DNA from 3 places in the Cellulosimicrobium sp. EB106-03-01-XG111 genome. Region 3 is predicted to be linked to each of the others. Evidence: predicted binding sites of a transcription regulator. Region 3 holds the regulator's gene; each other region holds the start of a gene.
The links. Region 3 encodes HrcA, which represses chaperone genes, less so after heat shock. Its sites were predicted from a motif close to TTNGCACTCGNNNNNNNCGAGTGCNAA; they were not measured.
Positions count from the first base shown of each region.

Region 1 (2,259 bases), on a different contig from region 3:
GAGGTCGCCCGGTCGCGTGCCCGACGCGCGCAGGTGCGTCGCGCCCGCGCGCACGTCCGTGGCGAGCGCGGCGTAGGTGCGCGACCGCTCGGGCGTGCGCAGGGCGGGACGGTCGCGCACCGCCGGGTCGGCGGCGTGCGTCAGGACCTGGTGGGCGACGGGCACGCGGACACTCTCGCAGGTTCAGGAGGCGGGGTGGCTGTCGGCCGCGGCACGGTTGGCGCCGGTCGGGCGCCGGGCCGGGCGGGCCGCGGGGTAGGCGCGCACGACGCCCACCGTGATCGCGGCGGCGGCGAGCGCCTTGAGCACGTCGCCGGGCAGGAACACGAGCGAGAGCTGTGCGGTTGTGGGCAGCGGCACGCCCGTGACGAGCGCCTGCACGGGGACGCCGACGGCGTAGACGACCGCGATCCCGCCGACGAGGCACGCGACGAGCACGGGTGCGAACGTGACGCGCCGGAGCCGGTCGACGAGCAGGCCGACGACGGCCGCGCCGGCGAGGAACCCGACGAGGTAGCCGGCGGACGGCCCGACGAACGCCCCGAGCCCGCCGCGCCCGCCCGCGAGGACGGGGAGCCCGGCCGCGGCGAGCGCGAGGAAGGTCGCGACGGCGAGCGAGCCGCGCCACGCGCCGAGGACCGCCCCCGCGAGCATCACGCCGAGCGTCTGGAGCGTCACGGGCACCGCGTTGCCGAACAGGGCGATCGAGCCGGGCAGGCCGAGTGCGGCGAGGAGCGCGGCGAACGTCGCGACCCGCGCCGCGTCGCCGGCGTCGAGCGCGAACCGGCCGCGGCGACGGTCGGGTACGTCCCGCGGTGCGTCGCGCAGCACCTCCGGGGCCGTGGGCGCCGGGGCGGACGGGGTGGCGGTGGGCGTCTCCGTGCGGGCGTCGGTCATCGCGGGCTCCCTGCTGTCGGTGGTCGGGCGTGTCCACTCTGGCCGGGACGGCGGTCGTCGGGCGACGGCGCTCGCGACCACCTCGGCGGCCCGCCGTGCACGGATCCCACAACCCGTTGGAGGGAACCTCCAACCGCTCCCGGGCGCGGGTGCGGGGCGGGTGTGGGAGCCGCACAACGCGGCCTGCGTGGCCGGTCGACACGCCCCGTCGCACCTCTTGGCACTCTCGGGGGGAGAGTGCTAAAACAGGAGCTGTAGCCGCCCGCGGGGTGCCTGCCTCGCGGGAGCACCGACCGGTCCCGGACCGCCCGGGACCGTGCGACGAGGAGGTGAGAGGTGTGGCTGCGATGACCGACCCCTTCACGAGCACCTTCGACGCGATGGACCGCCTGGTGGGCCAGCTCGCGTCCGGCGCCCGCGCGACCGCGGCCTCGGCGGCCTCGGGCGGCATGCCGCTCGACCTGTTCCGCGCCGGGGACCACTACGTGCTGACGATGGACCTCCCGGGCGTCGACCCGGGCACGATCGACGTGTCCGTCGAGGACCGCACGCTGACCATCCGCGCCGAGCGGAGCCCGCGGACCGACCCGGACGTCCAGTGGCTCGCGCGCGAGCGGCCGTCCGGCACGTACGCGCGCCAGCTCACGGTGGGGCGCGGCCTGGCGCTCGACAAGATCACGGCGTCGTACGAGGACGGCGTGCTGACGCTGACGATCCCGGTCGCCGAGGAGGCCCGGCCCCGCCGGATCGAGGTCGCGCACCGCGCGGGCGGCGCGGCGACCCAGATCACGGCCGAGGCCGAGCCTCAGGCGTCGGAGGGCTGAGCCGGGCTCACGCCTCGCCGGGGAGCGCCTTGCGGACGACGAGGCGCGTCCACGCCCCGAGGTACACGCGGTCCCCGTCGGCCAGCTCGCGTCGCTGGCCGGCGGGGATCGGGTCCGTCGGGAGCGGCTCGCCCGCGGGGCTCACGTAGGTGCCGTTCGAGGACTGCAGGTCCTCGACCCACCAGCGCTGGCCGTCCGTGCTGAGCTGGCAGTGCCGTCGCGAGACCCCGGTGTCCGCGCCGCAGTCGACCTGCGGGTGGATGCCGCGCGAGACCGACGGGCGCCCCACGAGCACGCTGCGCTCGCGCAGCACCACGAGCCCCGGCAGGCCCGCAGACGGCATGGGGTCCTCGGGCTGCTGGGCCGCGTACCAGTCGGGGTCGATCCAGATCTCGACGACCCACTGGTCCGGCCCGGGCACGGGCGGCGTCGGCAGGTGCGCGCCCGACGGCGCGAGAGAGGCCGGGTCGGCGGGCTCACCGCCAGGCTGCGCACCCGCGGCGGTCCCGGGGGGCGGGGTCGACGCCGGAGCCTCGGG
Region 1 is NZ_JBYTEQ010000015.1:53,905-56,163, reverse strand. Features, by position in the region: gene AC3WT4_RS12480 (class I adenylate-forming enzyme family protein) at 1-165, opposite strand, end outside; gene AC3WT4_RS12475 (biotin transporter BioY) at 184-897, opposite strand; gene AC3WT4_RS12470 (Hsp20/alpha crystallin family protein) at 1,236-1,721, shown strand; gene AC3WT4_RS12465 (double zinc ribbon and FHA domain-containing protein) at 1,729-2,259, opposite strand, start outside.
Region 1: the regulator HrcA is predicted to act here: its motif matches at 1,115-1,141, upstream of AC3WT4_RS12470 (Hsp20/alpha crystallin family protein).

Region 2 (2,259 bases), on a different contig from region 3:
GAGCTGTGGGAATGGCAGTACCAGGGTTCGTGCCGCGACGCGGACGACACGTTGTTCTTCCACCCCGAGGGTGAGCGCGGCTCGACGCGACGACGGCGGGCGGAGGCCGCGAAGGCGATCTGCCACTCGTGCCCCGTGATGATGCAGTGCCGCGAGCAGTCGCTCCGCGTGCGCGAGCCGTACGGGGTGTGGGGCGGCCTGAGCGAGGACGAGCGCGCCGCCATCCTCGCGGGCGGCGCCCGCCGCACCGGCTGACGTACCCTCGCCTGGCACCACCCTCGGTGCCCCCGCGCCACCAGCAGACCTGCACGGCCCCGGTCCGACGTCGTACCGGGCGCCCGTGCGCACGACCCGTGGGACCACCGGTGGGGCGACCGGCCACGGAACGCAGCAGGGCCCCGCGACCGTCGGTCGCGGGGCCCTGCTGCTGAACCGGGTCGGCGTCAGCCGACCACCACGGCGAGGATGTCGCGCGCGGACAGGACGAGGTAGTCCTCGCCGCCGTACTTGACCTCGGTGCCGCCGTACTTGCTGTAGATGACCTTGTCGCCGACGGACACGTCGAGCGGGACGCGGTTGCCGTTGTCGTCGACACGGCCCGGACCGACGGCCAGGACCTCGCCCTCCTGGGGCTTCTCCTTGGCGGTGTCCGGGATGACCAGGCCGGATGCGGTCGTGGTCTCGGCCTCGAGGGCCTTCACGACGATCCGGTCCTCGAGCGGCTTGATGGGGACCGACACGTCGGACCTCCCCTTTCGCGGTGAGAACTGCAACGGATGGGTCGAGCGCACCGGCTGGCCGTCGTCGCGGGTGCCGGACAGCCTGGTCGCACGTGGTGCCGCCTCCGCGAGCGGTGGCGGCACGTCTCAAATCTAGGTCCCGGTTAGCACTCGGTCAAGGCGAGTGCCAACGTCCGTCCTGCGGACGACCTGGCCCCGGCTGCGCGTGGTCCCCGGCCCCCGTGGAAGGATCGACGCCATGGACGCCGCCACGCTGACCAAGCTGCTCAGCCCCGAGGGCTGGGCCCTGCTCGGCGCGCTCCCGCCGTACGACGAGCAGCAGGCGCTCGTGCTCGCGGCCGGGCTGCGCGCGAAGGGCGTCGACCCGGACCTGGCCGCCGCGGCCCTCACCCAGTCCCGGCTGCGCGCTGCGGCGCACGGCAAGCTCGGCGCGTTCGCCGACGGCATGCTCTTCACGCAGGCAGGGCTGGAGCAGGCGAGCCGGCTCGTCGTCGCGGGGCTGCACGCCCGGCGGTACCAGGAGGCGGGGATCCGGCGCGTCGCAGACCTCACGAGCGGGATCGGGGTCGACGCGCTCGCGTTCGCCGCCGCGGAGCTCGAGGTGCTCGCGACCGACGTCGACGAGCTCACCGCGGCGATCGCGACCGTCAACCTGCGCCACTTCCCCGAGGCCGAGGTGCGCCACGGCGACGGGCTCGCGCTCGACCTGGAGGGCGAGCGGATCGAGGGCGTGTACGCCGACCCGGCGCGCCGCACGCGCGCGGGCACGCGCGTGTTCGACCCGAAGGCCTACGCGCCGCCGCTCGACGCGGTGTGGACGCTGCGCGAGCGCGTGCCCGCGGTCGGCATCAAGGTCGGTCCGGGCATCCCGCACGCCGGACTGCCCGAGGACGCCGAGACCGAATGGGTGTCGGTGGACGGCGACGTCGTGGAGGCCGGGCTCTGGTTCGGCCCGCTCGCGCCCGAGGGCCCGGGACGCTCCGCGCTCGTGCTGTCGTCGTGGACCGGGCCCGACGGGACCGAGCGGACCACGACCCGTCGGATCGCCCACCGCCCGGGCGACGCGGACGTGGTGCCCGAGGTGGGCGCCGTCGGGCAGTACCTCTACGAGCCGGACGGCGCCGTGATCCGGGCCGGGCTCGTCGCCCACGCGGCCCGCGGGCTGGGCGGCCGCCTGCTCGACCGGACCATCGCGTACGTGACGACCGACTCCCCGGCGCCGCTCGACGCGACCGGGCTCGCGGACGGCCTCGCGCGCGGCTACCGCGTGCTCGACACCATGCCGTTCGTCCTCAAGCGGCTGCGCTCCTACCTGCGCGAGCGCGGCGTGGGGCGCCTGACGATCAAGAAGCGGGGCACGGCCGTCACGCCCGAGCAGCTCCGGCGTCAGCTCGCCCTCACGGGCGACGCGACCGCGACGATCGTCCTCACGCGCGTCGGCGGCTCGCAGCAGGTGCTCGTCGTCGAGCCGCTGTCCGCTCCCCCGGCGGGGACGCAGGCCGGCACCCCGACCGACGGC
Region 2 is NZ_JBYTEQ010000007.1:172,330-174,588, reverse strand. Features, by position in the region: gene AC3WT4_RS09055 (WhiB family transcriptional regulator) at 1-255, shown strand, start outside; gene groES (co-chaperone GroES) at 444-740, opposite strand; gene AC3WT4_RS09045 (THUMP-like domain-containing protein) at 979-2,259, shown strand, end outside.
Region 2: the regulator HrcA is predicted to act here: its motif matches at 884-910, upstream of groES (co-chaperone GroES).

Region 3 (2,259 bases):
TTCGCGGGGTTCACGGGCATCTTCCTCGTCGTGACGCTCTACCTCCAGGACGAGCTCGGGTACACGCCGCTCCAGGCGGGGCTCGTCGGCACGCCGTTCGCGGTCGCGTCGGGCGTGTCGGCGTGGTTCTCGGGCCGCTGGGTCGCGCGCTGGGGCCGCGAGCTCGTCGTCGTCGGCGTGGTGCTCGTGCTCGTCGGGGTGGTCGCCGCGGAGGTCGTCGTGCGCACGCTCGGGAACGACCCGGGCGCCGTGGGCCCGGCGCTCGCGGTCGCGCTGCTGGTCGCCGGTGCGGGCAGCGGGACGGTCATCGCGCCGAACCAGACGCTCACGCTGTCCGAGGTGCCGGTGAGCCGGGCCGGGGTGGCGGGCAGCATGCTGCAGCTCGGCCAGCGCATCGGGTCGGCCGTCGGGATCTCCGTCGTCCTGTCCGTGTACTACGGCGGGCTCGCGGGCGGCGACTCGGCGGCGGACGCGACCGGGCGCGCGCTCCTGGTGACGATCGGCCTCGTCGCGGTCGCGCTCGCGGTCGGACTCCTCGACCTGCGTTCGCGACGAGCGGAGGACCGCCGGACGGGCCGCGCGGACGCGTAGGATTGGCACTCGGAGGTCGAGAGTGCCGACGCCCGCACGCCCGCCCGGGCGGCGACGGTGCGGCACGCGGGAGGTGGACGTGAGCGAGGAGCGCCGGCTCGAGGTGCTGCGGGCCATCGTCGAGGACTACGTCCTGACGCGCGAGCCCGTGGGGTCGCGCGTGCTCACCGAGCGCCACAGCCTCGGCGTCTCGCCCGCCACGATCCGCAACGACATGGCGGCCCTCGAGGACGCGGGGTACATCGCGCAGCCGCACACGTCCGCGGGCCGCATCCCGACGGACAAGGGCTACCGGCTCTTCGTGGACCGCCTCTCGGGCGTCAAGCCGTTGTCCGCACCGGAGAAGCGCGCCATCGAGACCTTCCTGTCCGAGGGCGTGGACCTCGACGACGTCATCGCGCGCGCCGGGCGCCTGCTCGCGCAGCTCACGGGCCAGGTCGCCGTCGTGCAGTACCCGTCGCTCAGTCGGTCGGGCCTGCGCCACCTCGAGCTCGTGCCCGTCGGCGAGTCGCGCCTCCTGGTCGTCATCATCACGGACACGGGCCGCGTCGAGCAGCGCACGCTCGAGGTAGCGAGCCTGCCGGACGAGGGGACCCTCGTCGAGGTGCGCGCACGGCTCAACGCCGCGGCCGCGGGCAAGCGCCTCACGGACCTCGCGACCGGTCTCGCCGCCGTGACCGAGAGCTTCCACCCCGACGACGCCCCGCTCGTCCGCGCGGTGGGCGACCTCGTCGCCCAGACGCTCGCGGAGGAGAGCGAGGAGCGCCTCGTCCTGGCCGGCACGGCGAACCTCGCGCGCGCGGGCATGCGGTTCGAGCACGCGCTGCGCCCCGTGCTCGAGGCGCTCGAGGAGCAGGTCGTCCTGCTCGGCCTGCTCACCGAGATGGCCGCCGAGTCGGGCGTGAGCGTCCGGATCGGTCGCGAGACCCAGCTCGAGGGCCTCGCGGAGACCTCCGTCGTGACGACCGGTTACGGTAACGACGGTGACACGGTCGCGCTCGTCGGCTCGATCGGGCCCACCCGCATGGACTACCCCGGCACCATCGCGGCGGTGCGCGCGGTCGCGCGCTACCTGTCACGGGTGCTCGGCACGTGAGCCCCGCGGTCTCCCCGCCCGCGGCGGGCCCGCTCGACGACCACCCCCGACCCCTCCCGACCGGCTCCGAGCCGGCCTCACGACCCGCACCAGCAGAGAGTGACGTGTGAGCGACTACTACGAGATCCTCGGCGTGGCCCGTGACGCCAGCCAGGACCAGATCAAGAAGGCGTACCGCAAGCTCGCGCGCGAGCTGCACCCGGACGTCGCGGGCGAGGAGGCGGGCGACCGCTTCAAGGACGTCGCGCGCGCGTACGAGGTGCTGTCCAACCCGGAGAAGCGCCAGCAGTACGACCTCGGCGTCGACCCCAGCGCCCCCGGTGGCGGAGGCGGCGGCCCCATGGGCGGCGGGTTCGGCTTCCAGGACATCTTCGAGACGTTCTTCGGCGGCGCCCAGGCGCAGCAGGGCCCGATCCCGCGCGCCCGCCGCGGCCAGGACGCGCTCGTGCGGCTCGACATCGACCTCTCCGAGGCGACGTTCGGCGCGCAGCGCGAGCTCCAGGTCGACACGGCGGTCGTGTGCGGCACGTGCGGCGGCACCTGCTGCCGCCCGGGTACCTCGCCGCGCACGT
Region 3 is NZ_JBYTEQ010000002.1:186,641-188,899, reverse strand. Features, by position in the region: gene AC3WT4_RS02895 (MFS transporter) at 1-591, shown strand, start outside; gene hrcA (heat-inducible transcriptional repressor HrcA) at 671-1,687, shown strand; gene dnaJ (molecular chaperone DnaJ) at 1,794-2,259, shown strand, end outside.